DNA from 2 places in the Vibrio kanaloae genome. Region 1 is predicted to be linked to the other one. Evidence: predicted binding sites of a transcription regulator. Region 1 holds the regulator's gene; the other holds the start of a gene.
What was found. The regulator CRP, encoded in region 1, controls carbon source genes, mostly activating them, when cyclic AMP is high. The targets are predictions, from matches to a motif close to TGTGANNNNNNTCACA.
Positions count from the first base shown of each region.

Region 2: OCV24_RS03130 (NupC/NupG family nucleoside CNT transporter) is a predicted target of CRP. The motif match lies at 2,416-2,431, and genes of this name have one in related genera.

Region 1 is NZ_AP025497.1:303,484-307,960, forward strand. It holds gene astD (succinylglutamate-semialdehyde dehydrogenase) at 1-200, shown strand, start outside; gene OCV24_RS01350 (DUF1338 domain-containing protein) at 412-1,203, shown strand; gene crp (cAMP-activated global transcriptional regulator CRP) at 1,308-1,940, opposite strand; gene OCV24_RS01360 (phosphoribulokinase) at 2,181-3,050, opposite strand; gene OCV24_RS01365 (YheU family protein) at 3,128-3,340, opposite strand; gene OCV24_RS01370 (hydrolase) at 3,460-4,452, opposite strand.
Region 2 is NZ_AP025497.1:644,129-648,605, reverse strand. It holds gene deoC (deoxyribose-phosphate aldolase) at 1-486, opposite strand, end outside; gene OCV24_RS03130 (NupC/NupG family nucleoside CNT transporter) at 1,009-2,271, opposite strand; gene OCV24_RS03125 (TatD family hydrolase) at 2,476-3,288, opposite strand; gene OCV24_RS03120 (DUF5363 family protein) at 3,269-3,424, opposite strand; gene prfC (peptide chain release factor 3) at 3,537-4,477, opposite strand, start outside.

The DNA of each region.
Region 1 (4,477 bases):
ATATTCGAGCGGGTATTGTGAACCGTAACCGTCAGCTAACAGGCGCCAGTGGTGATGCACCATTTGGTGGTCCGGGTGCTTCAGGTAACTTACGCCCTAGTGCTTACTATGCGGCTGACTACTGTGCTTATCCTATGGCTTCAATGGAAGGTGACGAAACTCAATTGCCCGCGACATTTAGCCCGGGTCTTGAGCTGTAATTTAGGCTATGAGTACTAAGCTCATTCGTTAAACTGGAAATAGGGAAGTGGTGTTATCGCTTCCTTTTCCATCACGCCTGACACCTAGATTGGGCGGTAGATAATAATAGAACAAGTATGTCACAGGCTGATGGCTGCTGACTTTGTGTCTCAGCCTCTCCCTTTCTAATCCAAATTACTAGCTTGCTAGAATCTCTGACAAGGAGTCACCATGACGCCCGATCTACTATTTAAATCACTATGGGATGATTACATTCACAGGCTGTGCCCATCGGCTGAGAAAGTACACCAGTTGCTAAAAGAAGACGAAGCGCTGATTAATGATCATATTGCACTGCGTACTTTCAATGTAGCTCCGCTGGGAATTGAAACGCTGGCTAAGCCTTTCCTTGAGTTAGGTTATAAAGCGTGTGGCGATTACCTGTTTGAGAGCAAGAAGCTAGTTGCTAAGCATTACGAGCATCCAGATCCAAAACAGCCGAAAGTGTTCATTAGTGAATTGAAGGTAGAAGAGTGCTCAAGTGAGTTGCAACAGATCGTTGCTAAGTTGGTTGAGCAAGTTGATGCAAGTCAGCTTCAAGGTCATGAATTCTTGTTTGGTGGTCGTCTCTGGGATTTGAGCTTCGCAGATTTCCAAGTGCTAGCAAAAGAGAGTGAATACGCGTCTTGGTTAGCGGCTCATGGATATGGAGCTAACCACTTTACGGTGAGTGTGAACCAACTTAATAAATTCGATGAAGTGCAGGCCGTGAATGACTATCTGAATGAGTCGGGATTCACTATCAATGCGTCTGGAGGTGAGGTTAAAGGCTCTCCAGAGGTCTTATTAGAACAATCATCAACAATGGCAGATAAAGTCCCAGTTTCATTTGTTGAAGGCAATGAGACGATTCCTGGTGGCTTCTATGAGTTTGCTAAGCGCTATGCGATGGCGAATGGTGAGCTTTATACCGGGTTTGTCGCAGCATCGGCTGACAAGATTTTTGAAAGCACCAACGGTTAACGGACGAAGCTCTATTTCGTAACGCTCTCGCATCTTCAAAAAACAAAAAAAGCCACCAAATTTGCATTTGGTGGCTTTCAAATTTTTGGCTCAGCTAATCGAGATTAACGAGTGCCGTATACCACGATAGTTTTACCGTGTGCAGAAATTAGGTTCTGCTCTTCTAGCATCTTCAAGATACGACCTACTGTCTCACGAGAACAACCAACGATCTGGCCAATTTCTTGACGAGTGATCTTGATTTGCATGCCGTCAGGGTGAGTCATTGCATCGGGTTGTTTCGCTAGGTTTAGTAGCGTTTGAGCGATACGACCGGTTACGTCAAGGAACGCTAAGTCACCAACTTTTTGGCTAGTTACTTGTAGGCGGCTTGCCATTTGCGCTGAAAGACGCATCAGGATGTCTGGGTTCACTTGGATAAGTTGGCGGAATTTCTTGAAAGAAATCTCAGCAACTTCACAAGGAGATTTTGCTCGAACCCACGCAGTACGCTCTTGGTCTTCTTCGAATAAGCCAAGCTCACCGATGAAGTCGCCTTGGTTTAGGTAAGAAAGAATCATTTCCTTACCTTCTTCGTCTTTGATAAGAACTGCCACAGAACCTTTCACAATGTAGTACAAGGTTTCTGCCTTTTCACCAGCATGAATCAAAGTACTTTTTGAAGGGTACTTATGAATATGACAGTGTGAAAGGAACCACTCTAATGTTGGATCGGTTTGGGGTTTACCTAGAACCATAATATCTTACTTCCTCTGCAGGGTATGCTTGCTGCTTTCCGTATTTTAGCTAAGCCTGGATTGACTCGTTAGGATAAGAGCACTAGTTGAGTGCTGCAAGCTATCTTGTGTTTCGTTTAAGAATAGTATCCTTTTTCAGGTACTATTTCTTGATTTTAATCGTGACCAAGCTACGATTTTTTACGCAAAATTGTGCACATGATCACGGTATGAAAAGTAATCAATAAGAACGACGTACCGTTAACCTATTTTTCCGGTTTCGATGAGCTGTTGCAGGATTGGTCTTACAATGAGCTCCATAGCAAAACTCATTTTTCCTCCTGGCACGACAAGCGTGTTGTGGCGAGACATAAATGAGCCATCAATCATTGCCAAAAGGTATGGGAAATCGACGTTTTTGATGCCACGCAAACGTATAACTACGAAGCTCTCGTCTAAACTAGGGATCCCTTTGGCGTTGAGTGGGTTGGATGTATCTACGGTTGGAACTCGTTGAAAATTGATATGAGTACGTGAAAATTGAGGAGTAATGTAGTTAAGATAATCATCCATTGAACGAACAATTGAGTCCATTACTGCTTCACGCGAGTGCCCGCGATCGCGTGTGTCACGAACGAATTTTTGTATCCATTCAAGGTTCACGATTGGCACCATACCGATTAGCAGGTCGACATGTTTAGAGACGTTGATGTCTCCGTCTACTACACCGCCGTGTAGGCCTTCGTAGAACATCACATTTGAATTTTCAGGGATCTCTTGCCATGGCGTAAAGGTACCTGGCATTTGATTGTAAGGCACGGCTTCATCGAAGGTGTGCAGATAACTCCGTACTTTACCGGTGCCTTCATTACCATACTGATGGAAGAATTCTTCTAATGCGCCAAAATCGTTAGCCTGTGGACCAAAGTAGCTGATGTGCTTACCTTGCGCGCGTGCCTTGCGGATTTCGACATCCATTTCTGGTCGAGTAAAGCGATGGAAACTATCCCCTTCAACCCAAGCGGCCTTCACGTCCATCATATTGAACATTTTGCGGAAGGCTTCTGAGGTAGTGGTGGTGCCGGCTCCAGATGAACCCGTCACCGCAATAATTGGATGTTTAGCGGACATGACAACCCTTGTCGTTTGAGTAACATACTTGTTAGCAATCGACTTTTACTATAACACGGCTCCTTTCTAAGCGCAGCCTAGAAGCGTTTTATGACTTGGATATCAACGGTTTCATGTAGCTCAGAAAACACGATGCTGACCTCTCCCGAGGCTAATTGATGTTTCACTTGGTCAATCTTGTTCTGTAATGAAACCTCTACGTCGCCGTAGTCTGTACCTTCACGCAGTACGAACTCTTTGATGAGGTTTTCCAGTGTCTCTGGCGCGATGTCTTGCCATGGGATGATCATAAATACTTCTCTCTTTTATGTTCATGAGTATGTTCATTGGTACGTTGATGAGTGTGTCTAGTGACATTATCACTCCCCCTTTTTACCAAGGCTAAGCTTATTTTTATAACGTCCGGGCATTATGCCGAATCTTGGAGACTTTCATAGTAGGCGGGTAATGCTTCTTCCAACCAAAATCTAGGTTTGAGCGTACTGCCGGTAATAAAGCCCACATGGCCGCCTTTTTGAAATAGGCGATAGTCGATGTTGTCAGGCAACACGAACTTTGGAATCACGTCGTCTGTCATAAACGGATCGTCTTTAGCATGGATGATCTGAGTCGGTAGTTTTATCTGATTGAGCTTAGGAAGAGCGGAGCACTGTGCATAATAGTCTTGAGCGTTTTTGAATCCGTGTAAGGGCGCAGTAATCCGTTCATCAAACTCGTATAGCTTATTAATTTTCTTGATCGCTTTAGCGGTGATCCCGAGTTGATCTTTTAGCAGATTACCCTTTTTCAACGCATTGGATTTGAGTGAATTGAGCAGGTACTTCTTATAGATCTTGGAGAAACCTCGTTCAATGCGGCTTGAACAACAGGCAAGATCAAAAGGTGCAGAAACTATCGTTGCCGCCGACAGCAATGGGTCATCTGCGTATTCAACCAAATAGTTCGCTAGCATGTTTCCGCCTAAGGAAATCCCAACCGCAACCTTTGGGTTATTTGGAAACTGTCTATCAAGGTGTTTAAGGAAGAAGCGAGCGTCTTCGACTTCACCTGAGTGATATGCGCGAGCCAAGCGATTTGGTTTTCCGCTACAACCTCTAAAGTGCATCATCACTGATAGCCAACCATCTTTAGCAAAGGCATTCATCAGTCCGTTGGCATAAGGGCTTTCAAAGCTTCCCTCTAAGCCATGGAATAGAACGAATATCGGCTTGTTACTTCGAGCCTCATTACTTGGGGTGTCACCCTCTGGCGATTCGCTCCAAGCAAGATCGAGAAAGTCACCGTCGGGTGTTTCTAAGGTTTGCCATTGAGGGGCAAACAATGCCTGCTTTCTAATAAATCGTGGCACTAAGGTTTGTAAGTGCGGATTAGATAAACCAGCGGCTGCGGTAAATATTGTCATAAAAACAGTCCATGCTTCTTTTATA
Region 2 (4,477 bases), 340 kb from region 1:
GTCTGCACCCGCTTCGATACAGATTTGAGAAGCTTTCTTGATCAGTGCTTCTTCTTTCAGCTCACCGGTTTCGATGATCACTTTAAGCGTGATGTCACCACAAGCGGCTTTACATTGCTTAACTAGCTCAAAACCAACTTCTTCGTTGCCAGCAATAAGAGCACGGTATGGGAATACTACGTCAACTTCGTCTGCGCCGTACGCTACCGCTGCTTTTGTTTCTGCAACAGCAATTTCGATGTCGTCATTACCATGAGGGAAGTTAGTTACAGTCGCAATGCGTACTTCTGGAGTACCTTGCTCACGCAACGCTTTCTTAGCGGCTGGGATAAAGCGAGGGTAAATACAGATTGCAGCTGTGTTGCCTACTGCAGTCTTCGCATCATGACAAAGCGCCACTACTTTCTCAGTAGTATCGTCATCATTCAACGTTGTTAGATCCATAAGTTTAAGTGCACGTAGAGCTGCTGCTTTTAAATCGCTCATTTCTATCTCCGATCAATATATTCAAATAGTTAACTACTTTGCCATCCACCCAGTATAGATGGATATTTTAGTGATGCTCAGTAGCCACAAATGAACGGACTTGGTTCCCTGAAGACTTGATAACTTTCGTTATCAATTGCAATCCTTGTCACCGCACAGTACCAGTTTGGTCTATGGCACAACAAATCAGTCATGTTGTGTCTAACATCTATAGCGTATCGCTAAGTTTGGCTAAATCCCAAAAGAATAACGCTAGAATCGATCTCGCGGTTACTTTCTTGCCAACAAGAGACATCCTATCCCTTAAGCTTATACATTATAGGTATCCATCAATAAATTGTAGTGCTCCTTAGAACGCAAACGGTTTGTATCTCAAAAAAACATTCTAGACCCATTTTCGACTCCAAGCATTCACTCATGTTAGTACTCAAAATCACTAGGCCTAAAAACAAAAAAGCCCCGCAGCAATTTCTTGCTACGGGGCGATATTATGATGGCGTCTATATATCTATTTCTAACTAATTAGAAAGACAGGAAGAAGCCAGCAATTGTTGCTGCCATCAGGTTAGATAGAGTACCAGCAATTACCGCTTTAACACCCATACGTGCGATGTCGTGGCGACGGCTTGGTGCAATACCACCTAGACCACCTAGAAGAATCGCAATTGAAGAAAGGTTTGCGAAACCACATAGTGCGAATGCGATGATAGCTTGAGTCTTCTCAGACATCACTTGACCAGTTGCTGCAACAACTTGAGCGTTCTCACCAACGTATGGTACGAAGTTCAGGTATGCAACGAATTCGTTAACAACCGTTTTCTGACCAATGAAAGAACCAGCGATAGTTGCTTCTTCCCATGGAACGCCGATGATGAATGCTAGCGGTGCAAAGATCCAACCTAAAAGAAGTTCTAGGGTTAGATTTTCCATACCGAACCAACCACCGATGCCACCTAGCATACCGTTGATTAGAGCAATCAGACCGATGAATGCTAGTAGCATAGCACCAACGTTAAGTGCTAGTTGTAGGCCAACTGATGCACCACCTGCTGCTGCGTCGATAACATTTGCAGGTTTGTCATCACCACCGTCAATATCATCAGCGATGGTATCGTCTGGTGTGTCTGTTTCTGGCTTGATGATTTTAGCGAATAGTAGACCACCAGGTGCTGCCATAAATGACGCTGCAACAAGGTACTCTAGAGGTACACCCATAGATGCGTAACCTGCTAGTACACCACCCGCTACAGAAGCCAAACCACCACACATTACTGCGAATAGTTCAGAGTTAGTCATTTTAGGAACAAATGGACGAACAACTAAAGGTGCTTCAGTTTGACCAACGAAGATGTTTGCTGCTGCAGACATAGACTCGGCGCGAGAAGTACCTAGAGCTTTCTGAAGACCACCACCAAGCACTTTGATTACAACTTGCATTATACCAATGTAGTAAAGTACAGAGATAAGTGCAGAGAAGAAAATCAGAGTCGGTAGAACTTGGAAAGCAAAGATGAAACCGATACCGTCAACTGAGAAGTTAACTAGGCTGCCGAATAGGAAACCAGTACCGTCTTTACCATAGTCGATCACGTTTGCTACACCAGCAGAGAAACCTGCAAGTAGATCACGACCCCAAGGGATGTAAAGTACGAATGCACCAAGTGCGAATTGGATAGCGAAAGCACCACCCACGGTTCTTAGATTAATAGCTTTGCGATTGTCAGATAGTAGTACTGCGATTGCAATCAGTGCAACCATTCCGACGAGGCTCATAAACAGGCTCATAGTTTATGACTTCCTTATTAGTTATTTATTGGCGTGTTACAAAATGGGGCTATAAAGCGGAGGCAATTATACTCATGCGACCACTAATAAAGTAATGCCGCCCTCACACTTTCGTATAAGATTTATGTATCATTCACACACAAATGTGAGGCCAATCACGATATAAGTGTAATTCGCGCAAACGATAAACAAAAACTTTCGATTTTACTCACGTATACCGAATGCAAGATGGCTATTTTTCCAAACCTGTGCTGCAATCGATTGCTTTGATTCTTTTCTGATCAAAAAAAGCGCATTTGATATCGTAACTAAATGTTTGGAATGATTAACACCTCCTTGATTACCATACGTTGGCATGTCCGGAGCATCAGTTTCCAACACCAAGTATTCTAGAGGCAGTTTTGCGATGGTTGTACGCGTTTTTTGTGCTCTTGGGTAAGTAATCGTTCCACCAACACCAATATAAAAACCGAGCTTAATCCACACCAAAGCTTGCTGTTCACTCCCTGAAAAACCATGAATTACCCCACCCAAAGTGAACCTTTGTTGTTTCAATAGTTCAATTAGTCGGTTGTAAGACTTTCTCTCGTGGATAATTAAAGGCAACTCGAACTCCTTAGCAAGCTCGATTTGCTGAATGAAAAAGCGCTCTTGTTTCTCTCGATCTACATCCACAAAAAAGTCGAGTCCGCACTCACCTATCGCAACACATTGATTTGACCTTAAAGAGAGCAACTGGCGAAGCTCTGAAAACTGATTGTCATCAGCTTGGTCCAAGAAGTAAGGATGGAAACCTAAAGCATAATAAACATTAGGATGAGCTTGAGCAATTTCATCAATCTTCCTCCAGTTACTATGACCAATAGAAGGAATGAGTAGCTTCCCGACGTGTGCTTGTTTCGCTTCTTGCAGGTAACCGTCAATACTGTGCTCAAGTACAAAACCTTGGCCAAAGGCTTCAAAGTCCGCATGGCAATGAGTGTCAAACAACGGAAAACTACTTAATTCCTTTGTCATCTTTCCTAATCTCTGCATGTTGTCCTTGAGGTTCACGGCGATAGGCCACACAGCTGCGCTTATTCTCTGGCGTTAAACCAAGTTCTTCGCACCACTTATCGTATTTCTTAATCCAAGATTTCATCCAACTCAGCATACTTACCTATAACCTATAACCTATAACCTATAACTTCCAATGACACGCATAAAAAAACGCCTACTGCAGAACAATAGACGTTTTTGTTTAACTCGAATAGAGTGCTGAGAAATTAGTGTTCGCGCGTCGCTCTGAATTGAACGTCAGGGAAACGTTCAGACGCTAGGTTCAAGTTCACCATAGTTGGTGCAATGTAAGATAGGTTATCACCACCATCTAACGCTAGGTTAGATTGGTTCTTACGCTTGAATTCTTCCAGTTTCTTATCGTCGTCACACTCAACCCAACGAGCGGTTGCAACGTTAATGCCTTCATAGATAGCTTCTACGTTGTATTCCGCTTTCAAGCGCGCCACAACTACGTCAAACTGAAGGACACCAACCGCACCAACGATCAGGTCGTTGTTCTGCATAGGACGGAATACTTGTACTGCACCCTCTTCTGAAAGCTGAACTAGGCCTTTTAGAAGTTGCTTCTGCTTCAACGGATCGCGTAGACGAATACGACGAAATAGTTCTGGCGCAAAGTTTGGAATACCAGCGAACTTTAGGCTTTCACCTTGCGTAAAGGTGTCACCAATCTGAATTGTTCCGTGGTTATGTAGGCCGATAATGTCTCCAGCATACGCTTTCTCAGCTCGCGCACGGTCTCCCGCCATGAAGGTTACCGCATCAGAGATACTTACATTCTTACCAGTACGTACATGATTCATTTTCATACCTTGGTTGTAAGTACCCGATACGATACGCATAAATGCGATACGGTCACGGTGTTTAGGATCCATGTTTGCTTGGATCTTAAATACGAAACCAGAAAACTTCTCTTCTGTCGCAACAACATCACGCTCGTTCGCTTGACGAGTTTGAGGGCCTGGAGCCCACTCAGTTAAGCCATCTAACATGTGGTCAACACCAAAGTTACCCAGAGCAGTACCGAAGTAAACCGGCGTCAGTTCACCAGCAAGGAACAACTCATGATCAAACTCAGGGCACGCACCGATAACAAGCTCTAGCTCTTCACGTACGCTTTCCGCAAGATCATCACCTACCGCTT